DNA from 2 places in the Exiguobacterium sp. UBA5002 genome. Region 2 is predicted to be linked to the other one. Evidence: riboswitches for the same ligand, from Rfam matches in the RefSeq annotation. Region 2 holds a riboswitch; the other holds the start of a gene.
The links. A riboswitch is a leader RNA that binds a small molecule or an ion and turns the genes downstream of it on or off. The one in region 2 is predicted to bind S-adenosylmethionine.

Region 1 (10,046 bases), on a different contig from region 2:
TCGACGAGTTCCGGGTGTTGTTTTAATGCGTCTTCGAGTGTCGTGAAGATGACGCCGTTCGACGCTTCACTGTTTTGCGCGTGGACAAGTTGTCCGTTACGTGTGACGAGCATGTGATCACGGTTTTCGCCGATCAATGCTTCGATATCTGAAGAAAGACCAGTGACGGTTTCAAGTTCCGTCGTACCTTCTGTAAAGTTCCAGCCTTCGATCTTGATTTTTTCTACTTTTGGCAATGCGAGCGTTGGGGCAAGATCAAGCGCGTCTTGACGCTTTGCGACCATCCAAGATGGTTCCCCTAAGCGAGTCGCACGTTCTGCCACTGCCTCGCGATTTACTGCAAGATTCAGTTCTACAGTCATCATGCTTCCTCCCTCGTCTTACGCTTTTGTTTCGATTTCGACGTCTTCGATGCCGAGTTCTTTTTTAACCCAGTCATAACCTTCTGCTTCGAGACGGTGTGCGAGTTCTTTACCACCAGACATGACGATTTTTCCGCCCATCATGATGTGGATGAAGTCTGGCTCGATATAGTTCAAGAGACGTTGATAGTGCGTGATGATCAAGCAGCCGAATTCAGGTGAACGCATTTCGTTGACACCTTTTGCGACGACTTTCAATGCATCGATATCAAGACCTGAATCGATTTCATCGAGAATCGCGATTGCTGGTTTAAGCATCATCATCTGAAGAATTTCGTTACGTTTCTTTTCTCCACCAGAGAAACCTTCGTTGAGGTAACGGTGTGCCATTTCTGAAGGCATCTCGAGAAGTCCCATTTGTGAATCAAGTTCACGGATGAATTTCATGAGTGAGATTTCATCGCCTTCTTCACGACGCGAGTTGATCGCTGAACGAAGGAAGTCTGAGTTCGTGACACCACTGATTTCGCTTGGGTACTGCATTGCGAGGAACATTCCCGCTTGTGCGCGCTCATCGACTTCCATGTCGAGAACGTCTTCGCCGTCGAGTGTGACTGAACCAGATGTCACTTCGTACGATGGGTGACCCATCAATGCTGATGCGAGTGTTGATTTACCTGTCCCGTTTGGTCCCATGACCGCGTGGATTTCCCCGCCTTTGATTTCCAAGTTGACGCCTTTCAAGATTTCCTTGCCGTCGATCGCGACGTGTAGATCTTCAATCTTCAAGTGTGAAGCCTTCATGTTAGAATCCCTCCATCTATTCATTTCGTGACTGACGATTCAGAACACGAGCGTTACTAATTTAGTATCATTCTAATCTTAAAGAAACATGGCGTATTATTCAAGCGTCATCGCTCGTTGTTTTTTCTCAAAATCACGCGTTTTGTTGAGAATCATTCGAAAGTTTCACCGGTTCCTCGAGTTCCTCGATCGTCGAAGCCCGATGAATCCGTTGTGACAGTAAGAGCAGTGGTATTCCGAATAATGTCAAGCCCGCTAATATCCCGAAAATCGGTAACGGACGGTCCGCTCCATATAAACTTAACAAATGTCCTCCGGCGATCGGACCGATTGATTGTCCGATCGACGTCAAGCCCATCGCTCCGAAATAACTGCCCCGTAATTCCGGCTTCGCGAACCGATCGGTCAAGATGTCGGTCATCGTGAACATCATGACTTCGCCGCACGTGAAAATGAACATCGCGACGATCATCAACCAGATCGCGTTCGCATTTCCCATGATGAACAATCCGATCGCAACAGTCGCAATTCCGGTCGTGATCGAGACGAGTGGTGACGTCTTCATACCAAACTTCATGATCAGATATTGGACGATTAAGACGGTGATCGCATTGATCGTGATCAAGATCGCATAGAGTGTCTTACCGCCTTCAAGGAGTGACGTCTCCGTCAAGAACTGTGGCAAGGTCGAGTTGAACTGGCTGTAGCCAAAGACGCCGAAGATGATGCCGGCAAGTGCCAGTGTAAAGGCGATATCCGTCCGCAACAGACGAACCGTTGCTCCAAACGACACCTTTTTCCCACCATGCGTCTCGGTGATCGGATGGCGTTTGAATAAGATACCAATCATCACCCCGTACACGATATAGACGAACGCCGTGATGTAAAACGTCGCGGACGTGTTCCCTGCACTCAGCAGTAAAGCGATTCCCGGTCCGATCGCTGCTGCGATGTTGATCATCGCGTAACGGATATTGAAGACGAACAACCGGTTCGCTTCATCCGTCGTATCACTGATCAAGGCACGAGCAGATGGCTCGAAGATTGAGCGACAGACCCCGTTCAAGGCACTGAGCGTAAAGAATGCCCAGAACGTCTCGACTTGTGCCAGCGCGATGAAGACGATCGCGAATCCGATCGTTCCGGCAAGCATCATCGCCCGGCGACCATACCGATCCGACAAGGTACCACCGATGAAACTCATAATGAGGCTGGCGATCGCTGAGATACTGAGGACCCAGCCGACATCGACCGGATCAAACTTCAAGACGGTCGTCATGTAGATGGCGAAGAACGGCATCGTGATGAACGTTCCGAGACGCGAGAAAAACGTCCCGAACAAGACCCCGAGTGTCAACGGATGCAGTTGACGTATGCGTTGCATATGATTCCCCCTAACCCCTGTTTCCGACAAATGAAAAGCATCCTTCCATTATATAGGAAGGATGCCGGCTTCGGTGAACTTATTTGCTGACTGGAACGACCGCACCTTTGTACTTGTCGAGGATCCAATCTTGATTTTTCTTTTCGTGCAGCACGTCAAGAAGTGTTGTGACACGCTTGTCTTTTTCATCGCCATCACGTGTGACGATGATGTTGACGTATGGTGAAGACTCATCTTCTGATGCGATCGCGTCTTTTAACGGGTTCAGACCGTTATCGATCGCATAGTTCGTGTTGATGAGGACGGCGTCGCCTTCATTGTTTTTGTAAGCTTGCGGAAGAAGCGATGCTTCGATGTTCGTTTTGAACTTAAGTTTCTTCGGGTTCTCCGCGATATCGCCGAGTTGTGCATCTGTCGTTTTACCGTCTTTGAGTTTGATCAACCCTTCGTTTTGAAGGAACGTCAAGACACGACCGCGTTCCGCGACGTTTGAGCTCGTTAAGATCGTTGCACCGTTTGGCAACTTATCGAGTGACTTGTATTTCTTCGAGTAGATACCGAGTGGTTCAACATGGACGCCACCTGCGTTCGCGAACTTATACGATTTGTTTTCTTTCTCTTGTTGCTCAAGATACGGTACGTGCTGGAAGTAGTTCGCATCGATTTCTTTTGAAGCGAGCGCTTTGTTCGGAAGTACGTAATCTTGGAACTTCTTGATTTCAAGCTTGTAACCTTTTGCTTCATATTCTTTTTTAACGTGCTGAAGAATCTCAGCGTGCGGTACGTTTGAAGCACCGATGACAAGTGTTTTGTCGTCGCTGTCTGATCCTGATGATTTTTCGCCACATGCAGCAAGACTAATAGCTAAGACGGATACAGCAGCAGTACCTACGAATTTTTTCCAAGTTTTCATGAATGATTCCTCCAATATGATTAAGTTTCGAATTAACGTTTATCGATCGCACGGATCAGCAAATCACCAATGATTTGGATGACGAAGACGATCGCTAAGATTAAGAGTGTCGCAATGACGATGACATCGTTTTGAGAACGCTGGAATCCTTCGATGAAGGCCATGTCCCCAAGTCCACCTCCGCCGACTACTCCGGCCATTGCCGTATAACCGACAAGTGAGACGAGTGTGACCGTGATACCAGAAACGATGGCAGGCAACGCTTCCGGGATTAAGACTTTATAGATGATTTGGAACTTCGTCGCCCCCATCGATTCAGCTGCCTCGATGACACCTTTATCGACTTCACGTAACGCGAGTTCAACCATCCGACCGTAAAATGGTGCAGCACCGAAAATCAGTGCCGGTAATGCTGCCGTTGGTCCGAGGAACGAACCGACGATCGCTGTCGTAAATGGAATCAATAAGATCAGTAAGATGATGAACGGAATCGAACGGAAGACGTTGACGATCAAGCTCAACACTGAATAGAACGCCCGATTCTTGAACAATAACTCTTCGTTTGTCGCATACAATAGTAAACCAATGATCAAACCGAGAACGAATGTCGAAACCCCAGCGATTGCCGTCATATAGACGGTACTGCCTGTCGCTTCCCACACCATGTCCCAATCTAGGTTGTCAAAGAATGAAATCATCGGTGATCCACCTCCACTTCAACATCACTGGCTTGAAGCTTCGTGATGACCGCTTGTGTTGCTTCTGTTTCCCCGATCAACTGAATGAACAGTGTACCGAGTGCCCCTTCCTGTGATTGACCGACGTTTCCGCCGATGATGTTGAACAGGACCGGTGAATCCTTCATGACTTCCGCGAGGATCGGGCTTTCCGCTGTTGATCCGACGAACGTCAACTGAACGATTTTTCCGGTTGGGTACCGTTCGCGTAGTTTCGCGAACGTCAACTCGTTTTCCGAAGGCGACGTCAATTGTTTGACGAACTCCTTCGTCATCGCTTGCTTCGGATGACGGAAGACCTCTGCGACCGGTCCTTGCTCGACGATTTTACCGGCTTCCATGACGGCGACCCGGTGACAGATTTTTTGAATGACGTGCATCTCGTGTGTGATCAAGACGATCGTCAGTTTCAGTTTTTCATTGATGTCAACGAGTAACTCAAGGATTGAGTCCGTCGTCTTCGGATCGAGTGCACTTGTTGCCTCGTCACATAAGAGAACGTCCGGGTTCGATGCCAGTGCCCGAGCGATACCGACACGTTGCTTTTGACCACCGGATAATTGCGACGGATAGGCTTTTTCACGTCCGTCTAAACCAACGAGTTGGATCAGTTCCGCTACCCGTTCCTTGCGGTGTGCTTTCGGGAAGCCACCGAGCTCGAGTGGGAACATGATGTTCTCTTCAACCGTCCGTGACCATAGTAAGTTGAAATGTTGGAAGACCATCGAGACATTCTTACGGACGCCTCGTAATTCCTTTGGTTTTAGTGATGTCATCTCAACACCATCGATTTGGATCGAACCACTCGTTGGTGCTTCAAGCATATTCAGCAATCGGATCAAGGTCGATTTCCCTGCTCCGGAATAACCGATTATTCCAAAAATTTCACCGCGTTCGATTGTCAGATCGACATTCGCGACAGCTTCGACCGCTCCGCGCTTTGAGCGATAAATCTTTCCTACGTCTTGTAAACGAATCACAACTGTCCCTCCTAAAATAAAAAAAGTGCGCGCGTTTTAGAGCAAACGCGCGCACTTTTCAGTACACAAAACCATTTGCTCTCATCTCCCAGACTTTTGTCTGCTGGAATTAGCACCACTTCGGATTAGATCCGCGGTTGCCGGGTTTCATCGGGCCAGTCCCTCCACCACTCTCGATAAGAGTTTCGGTATTAAGTTTGTAGAATATATTCTGAATATTAGCAGGGGTTATTTTTGTTGTCAAACAGTTTTTTCAGAAACTTTTTCGAGGAACGTGAAAGCACGTGTTAAGTCTTCTTTCAAATCTTCCGCGTCCTCAAGTCCAACTGAAATCCGAACGAGACCGTCCGTGATGCCAAGTTCTGCCCGACGTTCTGCTGGGATCGACGCGTGCGTCATCCGTGCAGGAACGGAAATCAGACTCTCGACGGCACCAAGACTCTCAGCGAGTGTGAAGAAGTGTGTCGCCTCGACGAGTTTTTCTGCGTTCGCTGCTGAACCGACATCAAAGCTGATCATCCCACCGAATCCAGTCGCTTGTTTCGCTTGGATGTCGTGACCAGGATGCGATGCAAGTCCTGGATAGAAGATGTTCGAGACGATGTCTTGCGCTTGCAGGAACGCAACGAGATCATGGGCTGTCTCTTCGATCGCATCCATCCGGATACCGAGTGTACGAAGACCACGGACGAGCAAGAAGCTGTCTTGCGGTCCAAGTACGCCGCCTGTCGAGTTTTGGATGAAGTGAAGCTCTTCGCCGAGCGCATCATCTTTGACGACGACAAGTCCAGCGACGACGTCCGAGTGTCCGCCGATGTATTTTGTTGCACTGTGCAAGACGATGTCTGCACCAAGCGCGAGTGGTTGTTGATGATATGGAGTCGCGAACGTGTTGTCGACGACGAGTTTAAGATCGTGACGTTTGGCAATCGTTGCGATGGCTGCGATGTCCGTTACTTTCAACAACGGGTTCGTCGGTGTTTCGACGTAGACGATCTTCGTGTTGTCTTGGATCGCTGCTTCCGTCGCTGCAAGGTCCGTCGTATCGACGAATGTCACTTGGATGTTGAACTTTGGTAAGACGCGTTGCATCAAGCGGAACGTACCACCGTAGACGTCATCCGTCATGACGATGTGGTCGCCAGACTCAAGCAAGTGGAAGACGGCATGGATCGCTGCCATCCCAGAACCGAAGGCAAAACCACGTGCGCCGCCCTCGAGATCCGCAATCAATCGTTCGATGCTCGTCCGTGTTGGGTTCGCTGTCCGTGAGTATTCGTATCCGTCCTTGAGTTGACCGATTTTATCCTGCTTGTATGTGCTTGTTTGATAGATCGGAGGTGTGACGGCTCCTGTTGCCCGGTCGACACCTGTTCCTCCATGAATCAATGCTGTCTTCTTACGCATGAGTTTCGTCCACCTTTTCAAAGATTTGTTGGCTTAAGTAGCGTTCGGCACTGTCTGCGAAGACGGTGACGATCGTACTGCCGGGGTGACGCTTCGCGATATCAAGCGCAGCAACGAGCGCTGCACCTGCTGAACTACCGACGAGTAATCCTTCGCGAGCAGCGAGTGTATGAACCGCGTCAAATGCATCGCGGTCAGAAATCGTATGAATCTCGTCGACGAGTTCACGCGGAACGAGACTTGGCCATTTCGCTGTTCCAATGCCTTCTGTCTTATGCGGACCGGCTGGACCACCATTTAAGACGGAGCCTTCCGGTTCGACGATCGCTGCTTTTGTACCGAGACGTTGTTTTAAGAAGTCCGCTGTTCCGGCGAACGTACCACCTGAACCACAACCGGCAACGAACCAGTCGATGTGCGGCAAGTCCGCAATCAGCTCAGGACCGAGTGTCCGCTGATACGTGACTGGGTTCTCTTCGTTTTCGAATTGTAACGGAACGTAACTGTTCGGAATTTCCTGACCGAGTTCTTTTGCCCGGTCGATAGCCCCTTGCATATCGAGTTCAGTCGGCGTGTTGACGACGGTTGCGCCGAGTGCCCGCATCAACGTCTGTTTTTCCTGACTGAATTTTTCCGGAACGACACAGATGACTTGAAGATTGTATTTTTTAGCGGCGAGCGCCAAGCCGATGCCGGTATTCCCGGCTGTCGGCTCAATGATCGTACCGCCTGGTGTCACATGTCCGTTTTCGATCGCTGCATCAACGAGTTGAATGCCAAGGCGGTCTTTGACGCTGCCCCCAGGGTTCATCCATTCGAGCTTCGCCAAAATGCGCGTACCAGCAGGCAAATCGAATGAAGTGATCTCGTAGAGTGGTGTGTTTCCGACGAGGTCGCGGACGTTGTTCGCGATCATCCGAAGACGATGTCCCATTCATCACGACCGGCAAGCATTTTCTCGGCATAGTGCTTCGCTCCTTTGAGGTCATGTGCGCTCGCAAATCCACATTGGACTTCGTTTTGCGCTGGAATCTCTTCTGCTGCAAGGACGTCTTTCAACGTCTTCTCAACGAGTTCGCTCATTTTTTCGACCGAGTCGAAGTTCATCATCGCCATGTAGAAACCTGTTTGGCATCCCATCGGCGAGACATCGATGACATCATCCGAGTAGTTGCGGATGTTCTCAGCAAGTAAGTGCTCGAGTGTGTGCATCGCACGCATCGGCATTTGCTCAACGTTTGGTTGCGTGAAACGGATATCGTATTTGACGACTTGGTCGACTTTACCTTCTTTATAACCCGCGACGCGGATATAAGGTGCTTTGACTTTCGTATGATCCAGGTTAAAGCTTTCGACGTTCATTTTTTGAAGTGCCATGATTTATTCCCCCATTTTCTCGGCTTCTACGAGCCAGACGAAGTGATTGTATTGTATAAATTTAACAGTGAACCCGCGTGATGTAAACAATTCTTCCATGACTGGAATCAACGGGTAGAATTCGCGTTCGAGATCTTCCACTAACGCGTCGAACCCTTGAGCACGTGCTTCACGGATCGTTTGCTGGCGTGCTTCTTCTGAGACGAACATCGTATCCGCGTAGACGATTTTTCCGTCTGCCGGTAAATGTGATGCCATCAGTTCGATTGCTTCTCCCTTTTCCTCATCTGTTAGATGATGAAACGCATACGTCGAAACAAAACTGCGTGCTTCCTTCGCCTCGAACGAGAGGAAGTGACCGTCTTGTACATCAAGTGACGGAATCTTTTCCGTCAGGATTGCCCGCATCTCCGGACTTGGTTCGACGGCGAGTACGGCGTCGTGACGTGCCAGAAGACGTTGTGTCAGGTTCCCTGTGCCTGCTCCGAATTCAATGACCGGCGACTGCGCTTTATCCGCTACTGTATCCAAAATCTCATCGTATCGACGAAAAACCTCTTTATACTCCGGATCATGTCCGGTTACTGTCTCGTCATACGTTGATGCCCATTCTGTGAAAACATCCATAAAACGTACTGTCATGCCTTGTCGTCCTCCATCTCACCAGTTAATTCCGAGTAATCGGATATGAATTAAAGTAATTTTCCTTATTCGCATTGTAGCAAGGAGATTCTATCCTGGCAAGCGACCGGCTCGAAAAAACTTCCAGAAAACAAAAAAAGGCGTTGCCGGCGAACCGACAACACGAATAATGTGGTTAGAAATGCTACGAAGGAAAACCCAGCTCCATTCGGAATTGTTCGCTCTTCCGCGTGGAGGACGGCGCCTGTTCGACATGATCGCCAGCTTACGTTCACTTCCTGATCGGTCCTTTCGATCCACCACCCGTTCATTGCACCGCTTCGTCTTTGGGGGACGACTTAAGGGGAAACAATACACCGGCTTAGGATGGGAGAAAGGGTTCAGGACTTGAATCGTATTGAACGATCATCTCTGCTAGACTTCCTATAATGCATTTCTAGAAGTTGTTATGAATATACCATTCATATTTCTGCGTTGTCAACGGATTATTGTAAATATTCCGACAATTTAACAAAAAGAAAAATCCAATCGGACTTTTCTTACCGTTCTTGACAGAAAGCAAAGACGTTTTGGACAGACTGGAAAGCATAAAGTCGCTCTACGACTTGGTTTTCTTCAATTCGCAACAACGCAGGAACACTCATGACACGGGCTTCTTCTAAGAAATCCGGAATGAAATTCCCGTTCGCCTTCTGAATCGATTGACCTGATTCCGTCGCTTCGACGATATCGAGCATACGTTCCGCGATGGCGCATGTCCCGCACATCGGTGCATAGACATACAATAGCCCGTTTTCTGGGACGGTCGTGACTTCTTGCATCGGGGTCGCTCCTTTCTTCGTGGTATCTGTCGTCAGTATACAAAAAAAAGAGAGCGGACGAAACGCAAGCGCCTCGTTCACTCTCTTTTCGTTAAGTATTACTCGTTGATCATCGATTTGTATGCTGCAGCATCCATCAATGCTTCGACTTGTGAAGCATCTTCGATTTCGATGTCGACCATCCAAGCGCCTTCGAATGGTGACTCGTTGACGAGTTCTGGGGAATCCGAAAGGTTTTCGTTGATGGCAACGACTTTACCAGAGATCGGTGCGTATAATTCCGAGACTGTCTTGACCGACTCGACTGAACCGAATGGCTCGTTTGCTGAGATCGTATCCCCGACTTCAGGCAATTCGACGAAGACGATATCCCCGAGTTCGTGTTGCGCGAAATCCGTGATTCCGATACGCGCCTTGTTTCCTGATACTTCGACCCATTCATGTTCTTCCGAATAGCGTAAGTTGTCTTTTACTTTACTCATTTCCGATTCCCCCTGTGGACTAATTTGGACTAACGTGTTCAGTATACCAAAATCGACTCTGAACTTAATACCATTTTCCTTGATACATTTCTTCTTTAAAGCCAATCGTGACGTCTTTCCCGTCTGTGACAATCGGA
Region 2 (10,046 bases):
TCTATCCAGAGGATAGCGTCACCGCTTCCGCTAGCAACACGAATGTGAGCGTCCCGAGAACGAATTTGTTCAACAAACGAACCGCTACCGAATGTGATCGAAAGTTTAGATGGCATCACAGGCCTCCGCAAGTTGAAAGTCTTTTTCCGTCAATCCGTTTTCATCATGAGTCGTCGCCGCAAGTGTGACGTTTTTATAGTCAATCACGATCCGTGGATGATGATTCAAGTTTTCGGCGATACTCCCGACTTCCTGTACGAAATCCAGTGCCGCAGGAAACGATGGAAGTGTATACGTTCGGACGATTTCATCATCGACGATACTCCAATCCTGCAATCGTTCAAGACGCTCTTCCACTTCATACTCATTCAACCTAGCCATCCCTTTCTCCTCCTCTACTATCATTTTCGTCCTATACTTTATACCCCATTCTATTACTTCTCTATACCTGTTTGTATCCGATTTCTTCCTTTCGCCTTCTATGTGAGATAGAGTACAATGTGAAAGAGAACACTAATTCAAAACCGAAAGGGGCTCACGCACATGCGCGCTCTGATTGTCATTGATTACACGATCGACTTCGTTGCTGACGAAGGGAAGCTGACTTGTGGAAAACCAGGACAGGCGATTGAAGACCGGATCGCTACATTGATGGAGGAATTTTCAACAGAGGACTACGTCGTCATTGCCAACGATATTCATGAGGAAGGTGATACGTTCCATCCGGAAACTGTCCTTTTCCCGCCGCATAATATTCGCGGAACACATGGACGTGATTTGTTTGGGAAAGTCGCAGCCATGGCACGTGTCGCTGATCACGTCATTGATAAGACGCGTTACAGTGCGTTCGCCGGGACGGACCTTGATTTACGCTTGCGTGAACGTGGTATCCGCGAAGTCCACCTCGTCGGTGTCTGTACGGACATTTGTGTCCTTCATACAGCTGTCGATGCCTACAATCTCGGGTATCATATCGTCGTCCATGCCGATGCGGTCGCAAGCTTTAACGCGACGGGTCACGACTGGGCGCTTACACACTTTAAACAATCGATCGGCGCAGAAGTCGTCGGCGAATAAGAAGGGATTTGTCCGTTATGTTACAACGTAATCTTGCACTCCATACCGATCTATACTTACCACGGTGGATGTATATCTACTGGAAAGAAGGACGTCACAATGAACGTGCCGTCTTCGATGTCTACTACCGTTCGAATCCGTTTGCAGGAGGGTATGTCGTCTTTGCGGGTCTTGAGAACATCATCGAGTACATTCAAACACTCCGTTTCACGGAAGAAGACATCACGTACTTGCAAGAGATGATCGGCTTCCCAGATGAATTCAAGGATGAACTGCGTCAATTCAAGTTCAACGGTTCGATTTCCAGTGTCAAAGAAGGTGAGATCGTCTTCCCGAACGAACCATTGATTCGGATCGAGGCACGAATTTTTGAAGCGAAACTCTTACAGACCGCGATTTTGAACATCGCGAACCATGAATCACTCATCGCGACGAAATACGCACGCATTCGTCAATCGGCACCCCGTGCGAAGTTTCTTGAAGCCGGTGCCCGACGTGCGCAAGGCATCGATGCTGCTTACTTCGGAACGCGTGCTTCGTACCTCGCTGGTTTTGACGTCACAAGTCTTGCTTCAGCAGGACGCGATTTCGGAATCCCATGTGGCGGAACGATGGAACATGCCGACATTCAATTCCATGATGATGAACTAACAGCATTCCGGACATTTGCTTCTCACTATCCGGATCAATCGACGTTACTCGTCGATACGTATGACACACTCAAGAGTGGTCTGCCGAATGCCATCACGGTCGCAAAGGAACTCCAAGCCAAAGGACATAAACTGCGCGGAATCCGGATCGATTCTGGTGACTTATCTTATTTGTCAAAACGTGCTCGTAACATGCTTGACGAAGCCGGCTTCCCGGAAGTCGACATCGTCTTGTCAGGGGATCTCGATGAGTACGTCATCCAAGATTTGCGCATCCAAGGCGCCCAAGCGAATACGTTCCTCGTCGGAACACGTGGTATTACAGCTTACGAGCAACCCGCTCTCGGAATGGTCTATAAACTGGTCGCGCGTGAAGTAGACGGCGAACTCACGCCTGTCATCAAAGTGTCCTCGTCAAAAGCCAAGACGACGACACCACACATCAAGGAAGTCTATCGCATCATCGATCCGGTGACGGATAAGTTTAAAGGGGATTACGTGACGTTGATGGACGAGGATCCATCGACACTTGAAGCCGTCGATCTCATCGACGTCCGGGACCCATCGTTCCGTAACCGTGTGGAGCAGTTCAAGGTCGAACGCTTGCTTGAACCGATCTTCAAAGATGGAGAGCTAATTTATACAGTTCCAACGATTGAAGAGATCCGTCACTTCCATGAAACGCAGATTGGTCGTCTTTGGGAGGAGTACAAACGTCTCCGTTTGCCAGAGATTTATGCCGTCACATTCAGTGACCGTCTCTGGAAACTCAAACTCGACATGATTCGGGAAACACGACTCACGAGTGGTTTAAAATAAGACGCACAAACAAGCGCCGTTCTTCCTCCCTCAGGATGAACGGCGCTTTTCTCATGTTAATCCTGCTTCGTTTCCGACAGGTGTCATTTCTGTTGGCGCTTGTTCCATCTTCTTACGAAAGTACCACGCGAAACCAAGCGCACCTCCGATGAAGACGATATACGTTATGCGTTGACCGAATTCTGCTAAGGAATCCGCGTAAAAAATACTGATTAAATGATCACTTCCACTAATGAGTAGCAAACAGGCAATCAGGAGCGCAATGCGATATGCAAGCGTCGGGCGGTCTGTCGGTTCAGCATGCCAATACATGATGATATGGTGGGCAAGTAAGACAATACCCAGGATTCCTAATATTCCAATGAGTACTTGCGGCATAATGAACGATCCTCCTGTTAGTAATATCTAGTCTTATTTAAACATAGTTCATACGAATTTCGTCAGGAAAAGTTTCCCGTCCCACATTCCTCACGGTATACTGTAGAAAAATCGTAAGCGATCAAGGGAGGGCATTTTTTCATGAAAACCTTTAAATTATGCACATTGCGCATTTTAATGGACGAGTCAGGACGTGATACGACGATTCCCGTCGCCATTCAAGACGGACTAACGGTCAGTACCGAACAAACGGCACAATGGGTCGCAGAAATCGTCGTTCCTTCGAGCGATCAGCCGATCGTCGATGAATTGTTCACAAAACATTTACGTGCTTTGATTGAAATCACGATCTCACGACCCGATAATGACCCTGCCGCGATGATCGTCACGCCTCTTGAACGGACTGCCTTAAGCGAACACGTCTCCTATGTCTTCACTGGTAAGATGGTCATGATGAAGAATGATTTATCCGAATCGATCTTACGTGAAGTCGTCGAAGATGGATTCGCTGGTGAGGAACTCGTCCAAGAATACAAGGATCGTCGTTCAAAACGCGGTGCACATATCACGAGTATCGCTAAAGAAACATTTAAACAGTATCTAGCAGAACATCCAGAAACACCGATTTCTTAAGGTTTTTCGACTTCGTCCGTGATGTGATCCGCTACATTGATTCGATCAATCGTATAGTGGTCCGTATATTGGATATAATTCGCACATGCATTTTTCAAAGGTGTCCGGTAACTGAATGTCTCATCAATCGACGATAAGGCTGCTTTGATCGTATGCGAGTGACAGACGATTAAGATTCGTTTCCCCTCATACGTTCGTGTCACTTCCTGTAATGCTTCGAATACGCGATCCTGAATCGCTTGTTCCGTTTCAAGACCCGGAACACGTTTCGTATCGTTCGCTTGAACAGCTTCATAAATCGACGCAACCGGTTCACCGGAAGCAGCTCCGAATTCGCGTTCGACAAGTCGCTCGTCTGTCGCTGTAATCGTTAAACCAACAGCACGACCGATGATTTCTGCTGTCTCAACGGCACGCGACAAGGGACTTGCTAATAAGACATCCCACTTTTCATTCGATAGATAAGCGGCACTGAGTTCCGCTTGTCTTTTCCCTGTTGCATTCAACGGGATATCTTCTCTTCCCTGAATCCGTTCGTTTAAGTTCCAATCCGTCTGACCATGCCGCACTAAACAAATTTCAGTCATGTCTCTGTCTCCCTCATTTAAGAAATATGACTGATTGTATCATGTTTTCCATTCGGAAGTTGTCGTGGTGGCAACAGTAGTACCTGACAGGTGAAACGTTCAATTCGTTCAAGCAATCGCTCGATCTTTAACGGATTTTCCGTCTGAGCGAAACTGGCAAGTGAGTGGGTGCCATTCGGAAAGGAAAACAAACGAACATCTGCTCCGACATCTGCTCCCTTCTCAACGAAATGCAAGGCTTGAGAAAATGGGACGATTGGATCTTTTTTACCGTGCAAGAGCATGATGGGCGGGGCATCCGATGTTAGGTGCGTGACGGGTGAGACGTGCGTCATCAGCTTGCGCCATTCTTCTCGTCCCCCCTTGTAGAACTTAATGTGGGCAATCCAAGTCTGAATGAAATTAAACAACAAAAAGTTCGTCGGTGGATATAAAGCGATCACACCACTGATCAATGGCATGTGGCGCTCATCACGCTCACCAACGAAAGCAGATGGGGCAAGTGCCGTCGTCAGCATGAGTGCGGCTCCGGCTGAGTCTCCCCATACCATCATCCGTCCTCTTAGAATGCGAAGACCCTCTGCTTCCTTATTCAAAAAACATAACGCATCCCGTACATCTTCGAGGTTATCCGGAAAATAACTGCCCTCTTCGAACAAACGATACTCAATACTACAGACGGCAACTCCGAGTTCAAGCAGACGGTCGACGATTGGACTAAAGCAGAACATGTCATCGCGCTCTCCACGAACGAATGCACCACCGTGTGCATAGATGGCAACTGGAAACGGTCCTTCTCCCGGTGGATAATAGAGATCGAGCTGTAAGATGCGGTTTCCCACCTGTTTGTAGGTGAGCGTCCGCGGTGCAAGTTGTTTTTCTGTGAGTGGCAAGGCGGGTTCGGTCCATCGAAGCAATGCACCATAATTGTTCCAGATACTCGCTCCCGCTGCTGCCGTCGTCAATAACGCAGCTCCCCCCATTAGCCATGCAGTTTCACGTTTCACTTGATCACCTCCAAAAGACGTGCTAGTTTCTTCACTTTATTATCCTTCTACCCCGTTTTAAAAGAAGTCGAACGTCTCGGTATTCGTACTTGACGCTTCACCAGCGTTCCGCTATAGTGAGAAAGTCCAAATCGGAATAGTTACGTTTTAATAATGGAGGTATCATATAATGAAAAAAATCATTCCCGCTTTAACAGTCGCTTTCGCAAGTGCAAGTGTTCTCGCTGCTTGCGGTTCGAATACCGATTCATCGACTTCAGATAAAACCCAGACAGAAGTCTATGCATCAACGTTCGCGACGGCTGCTATTGCCCGCGAAATCGGAGGGGATCAAGTCAACGTCAAGATGATCGTCCCACCTGGAGCAGACCCCCACTCTTACGAGCCGACGTCAAAACAACTCACCGAGATTGCTAAGGGCGACTTGTTCCTCTTAACCGGTACGACGCTCGAGCCGTATTCGAAAAAAATCCAGGAGAGTCTAAAAGGCACGGATGTCCGCTTCGTCGAGACGAGTAAGGACGTCAACTTACTAGAATCGGATGCTACACTCCATGCACATGAAGAAGAGGGGCATAGTGAAGACGAACATGCCCACGAAGAAGAAGGGCACGATGATCACGCAACGGATAAACCTGCGCATGAAGAAGAAGGCCATGACCACGGAAAATACGATCCACACGTCTGGCTCGATCCTACCAACGCAAAAGCAATGGCACGTTCCATCACAGTCGCTCTATCAAAAGAAATACCAAAAGACAAAGCGACATTCGAGAAAAACTTAAAAGCGTTCGATCAGCAAGCTGACGCACTAGATAAAGAATTCAAACAAGCCGTCGCTGATGGATCGAAAAAAGAACTTCTCGTTACGCATGCCGCTTACGGTTACCTCGCAGAACGATATGGTTTCACGCAACTGCCGATCGCGGGAATTTCTCCTTCCGATGAACCGTCACAAAAGCAACTGGCTGCTTTAGTGAAAGAAGCACGGATGCATGATTTGAAATACGTCGCGTTCGAAGAAACGGTCTCACCTAAGGTCGCACGTGTCATTCAAAAAGAAATCGGAGCTGAATCCGTGACGATTCATAATCTAGAGTCCGTCACGAAAGCACAGCAAAACAGCTCTTATTTTAAATTGATGGAAGAAAACGTCCAGACGTTAAAACAAGCACTTCAGTAAAGTACAGTTGACACGCGTTACTCAATGCGGTACGGTAAGAAACGTGTTTTAAACAATTGAATGACTTCTTTTTATCGCGAGAAACGGAGGGACTGGCCCAATGATGTTTCGGCAGCGGACGATTTGATTCGTACTGTGCCAAATCCAGCAAGCGAAAGCTTGAGAGATAAGAAGAGCGTCTTTATTTCATAAAGACCTCCTTCTTTCTTGCGAAGGGGTCTTTTTTGTATCTTTGAGAAACGAGGTGTCAACAATGAATGAAACGATCATGCCTAACAAATGGGCACTGCTTCCCCTCGTCGTATTCCTGGTCCTCTTCATCGGAGCCGGGATCTTCTATGACGACTTTTACAAATTTCCGATCCTTATCGCCGCATTGATCGCTTTGATCTTTGCTGCAATCACGACGAAAGGATCCATCAATCAAACGGTCGAACGAATCGCAACGGGTGCCGGAAATCCTGATATCATGATCATGGTCTTCATCTTCTTATTAGCCGGTACGTTTTCTGGAACGGCAGAAGCAATCGGTGCCATCGATGCAACCGTCAATGCTGCTTTGACGTTCCTACCTCCGTCATTACTGATGAGTGGTCTGTTCATCATCGCTGCCTTCATCTCGATGGCAATGGGAACATCGACTGGAACGATTGCTGCACTCGCGCCGATCGCCTTCGGTATTCATGAAGCGACAGGCATCAACGTTGCGATCGCAGCAGCGTCAGTCGTTGGTGGATCGATGTTCGGCGATAACTTGTCGTTCATCTCGGATACGACGATTGCTGCCGTCCGTACCCAAAAAACGAACATGCGCGATAAGTTCCGGACGAACTTCATGATCGTCCTACCGGCTGCTATTTTGACGGTCATCCTACTCGCATTCGTTTCTGGTTCTGGTGACGTCGTCGAAGCAAAAGCATTTGAATTCTACAAGTTGATTCCATATCTTGCTGTCATCGTCCTTGCACTATTTGGCGTCAATGTCATTCTTGTCTTAATTGGTGGTACGTTACTCACCGGCATCATCGGTATGATTGATGGTAGTTTCGGCTTGAGTGGCTTCGTCCTCTCGATGTCAAAAGGAATGATGGGCATGGCGGAAATCTCCATTTTGACGCTCCTCATGGGTGGTCTCGTCAGCTTGATCACGTTCAACGGTGGAATCGTCTACTTGAAAGAGACGTTGACGCGCAAGATTTCTCAGCGTCGCGGTGCCGAATTCAGTATGGCAGCACTCGTCAGTGCGACGAATCTCGCAACGGCGAACAATACGATCTCGATTCTCGTCGCTGGACCACTGGCAGCTGAAATCGCTGATACGTATGAAGTCGATCGCAAGAAATCAGCGAGTATTCTCGATATCTTCTCTTGTGGGATTCAAGGTATCATTCCGTATGGGGCGCAACTCTTGATTGCAGCAGAATTGACGAAAACGGCTTCACCGGAACTGATTCCGTATCTGTTCTATCCGTTCCTGCTCTTCGTCTGTGGATCGATTGCCATCATCTTCGGTTTCCCACGTCCAAAGAAATCAGTTGCTCAACAAGAAAAAATCTCTTCTTAACAAACGACAGGTCCGATCGCTATGATCGGACCTGTTTCGTTATTTTTTCTGCTTCGCTTGTCGTTCTAAAATCAAATACGCGATTGCTGGAAGTGGAAACTGAACGAGTCCCGCGCCTCCCCATACCCACGGGTTACGTCCTGATTTTCGTACACTGAAAAATAGGCTAACTGCTTGCGTGACCAACAAGGCACTAATACTAAGCCAAGCTCCCTTTGATAGCTTTTTATTCTTTTGAGCCATCCTTTCTCCCCCTCTTTCTGACATACGGTCAGATGTGATGAATTCTCTTTTATTTTAACCCATTCTATTCCTCCATGAGCATGGAAACGGACGGTTTCGTTCGTTCGTGCTAAACTAAACGAGCAAATCTAAACTACGTTTTATGAGGAGGAGTAACACATGCAATACGCAAAACTTTCAAACGGTATTACGATTCCCCAAATTGGATTCGGTGTCTGGCAAGTAGACGAAGAGACAGAAGCACCCGCTGCTGTTGCTGAAGCATTACGTGTCGGTTATCGTCATATCGATACGGCTGCTGTCTACAAAAACGAGCGCGGTGTCGCAAAAGGAATCAAGGAAAGCGGCGTGAAACGTGAGGATCTCTTCTTAACGTCAAAAGTCTGGAACGATGATATTCGTGCCGGTCGGACGAAGGAAGCATTCGCAGAATCGCTCGAACGTCTCGAAACAGATTATCTTGACCTTTATCTCATCCACTGGCCGGTCGAAGGCTATATCGAAGCGTGGAAAGCAATGGTTGAACTGTATGAAGCAGGCAAGATCAAAGCGATCGGTGTCTCGAACTTCAAAGAACATCACCTCGATACATTGGCAGAAGAGGGCTTGATGGCACCAATGATCAACCAAGTCGAATTGCATCCACAATTGCCACAACACGAACTGCACGAATACTTGCAAGATCACAACATCCAAGTCGAAGCATGGAGTCCACTCATGCAAGGGAAATTCCTCGAAATCAACGATTTCAAGGAAATCGCAGAGAAGCATGGTAAGACACCTTCACAAGTCGTCTTGCGCTGGCACCTCGACAACGGTATCGTTGCTCTTCCAAAATCCGTCACACCAGAACGCATTGCAGAAAACTTCGACGTCTTTGATTTCCAACTCGATGCCGATGATCTTGAGAGAATTGATCGTCTGGCAACGGATGTCCGCCTCGGACCGGATCCAGACGAAATCGATTTTTAATCTAAAGGTTATCGTAAAAAAGAACGGCTTCCATGTGAAGACGTCTTGCTTCATCTGAACGACGAGAGACCCGTTTCCAGTCTACGACTTGGAAGCGGGTCTCTTTTTTTTATGATTTAAGCTGATCAGACATAATAAATCAAAATCGTATCTTCCGCTTCTTCTGCCTTTTGAAAATAGGCACGTAAATCGGCAAACTGTTCCCAGATATCCTCGAATTCGCCCGGTGTTCCGGCTTCATCATGAATCGAAGCGAGTGCCCGTTGATCAAAATTCCGCATCACCTCAGCCGAGATGATGAGGAGTGGCAAGGGCAGAATACCGACAATCGCCGCTTTCTCCTCATTGACGATCAACTCTTCGCCAACGATCGCTCGTCCCAGGTTGTAATGTGTGTCTTGATCAATATAGATATCGATTTGATTCATCAAATGATAGATGGTGTTCGTCTGTTCGAGGGCGAACAATTGTTCATGATCGGGTTGTGTCTCATGAATGAATAAAATCCAGTCCATGATGATGTGGGGATCGTTTCCGAACGACTCCCAGACCGCATCCGTGACGCGGACGAAATGTACGTTTTCCATTCTCCCCCTCCCTTCTGTACTCTGTATTCCCTTTTTAAATTCGTTCTATACAAAAAAAGAGCCAGATTTCTCTGACTCCCTTTTCCTTAAATTGCTTTTTCGTCTTTTTCTGATTCTTGCCATGCTTCAAGCGCATCTTTCCCCGGCAAGTTCGGAATCGAGTCCGCATAGAATCGTGGCTCTTTTCCAGCTTTTCGTTGCCCGACATAATCTTCGAGCGCTAGTTTCGCGATTTTCGAGAGACGGAAGATCGCATACAAGTTAACGATCGCCATCAGTCCCATGAAGATATCTGCCAACGCCCACACGAGGTTCGCCGATTCAACGAGTGAACCGAAGACGATCA

Region 1: it holds a riboswitch for S-adenosylmethionine, as region 2 does, so the genes downstream of both, B4C70_RS10195 (methionine ABC transporter ATP-binding protein) here and B4C70_RS04205 (Na+/H+ antiporter NhaC family protein) in region 2, are expected to answer to the same signal.

The regions. Positions count from the first base shown of each region.
Region 1 is NZ_DGYQ01000033.1:87,263-97,308, reverse strand. It holds gene sufD (Fe-S cluster assembly protein SufD) at 1-362, opposite strand, end outside; gene sufC (Fe-S cluster assembly ATPase SufC) at 381-1,166, opposite strand; gene B4C70_RS10210 (MDR family MFS transporter) at 1,300-2,550, opposite strand; gene B4C70_RS10205 (MetQ/NlpA family ABC transporter substrate-binding protein) at 2,630-3,463, opposite strand; gene B4C70_RS10200 (methionine ABC transporter permease) at 3,496-4,161, opposite strand; gene B4C70_RS10195 (methionine ABC transporter ATP-binding protein) at 4,158-5,180, opposite strand; SAM riboswitch class I at 5,259-5,363, opposite strand; gene B4C70_RS10190 (bifunctional cystathionine gamma-lyase/homocysteine desulfhydrase) at 5,421-6,587, opposite strand; gene B4C70_RS10185 (PLP-dependent cysteine synthase family protein) at 6,580-7,503, opposite strand; gene B4C70_RS10180 (S-ribosylhomocysteine lyase) at 7,500-7,964, opposite strand; gene B4C70_RS10175 (class I SAM-dependent methyltransferase) at 7,968-8,606, opposite strand; gene B4C70_RS10170 (thioredoxin family protein) at 9,146-9,427, opposite strand; gene gcvH (glycine cleavage system protein GcvH) at 9,526-9,909, opposite strand; gene B4C70_RS10160 (arsenate reductase family protein) at 9,974-10,046, opposite strand, start outside.
Region 2 is NZ_DGYQ01000019.1:9,288-19,333, forward strand. It holds gene B4C70_RS04160 (hypothetical protein) at 1-116, opposite strand, end outside; gene B4C70_RS04165 (4a-hydroxytetrahydrobiopterin dehydratase) at 106-381, opposite strand; gene B4C70_RS04170 (cysteine hydrolase family protein) at 544-1,077, shown strand; gene B4C70_RS04175 (nicotinate phosphoribosyltransferase) at 1,095-2,546, shown strand; gene B4C70_RS04180 (hypothetical protein) at 2,598-2,924, opposite strand; gene B4C70_RS04185 (YwpF family protein) at 3,066-3,557, shown strand; gene B4C70_RS04190 (histidine phosphatase family protein) at 3,554-4,144, opposite strand; gene B4C70_RS04195 (alpha/beta hydrolase) at 4,162-5,151, opposite strand; gene B4C70_RS04200 (metal ABC transporter solute-binding protein, Zn/Mn family) at 5,321-6,334, shown strand; SAM riboswitch class I at 6,403-6,507, shown strand; gene B4C70_RS04205 (Na+/H+ antiporter NhaC family protein) at 6,588-7,898, shown strand; gene B4C70_RS04210 (hypothetical protein) at 7,938-8,141, opposite strand; gene B4C70_RS04215 (aldo/keto reductase) at 8,301-9,113, shown strand; gene B4C70_RS04220 (hypothetical protein) at 9,239-9,700, opposite strand; gene B4C70_RS04225 (alanine/glycine:cation symporter family protein) at 9,787-10,046, opposite strand, start outside.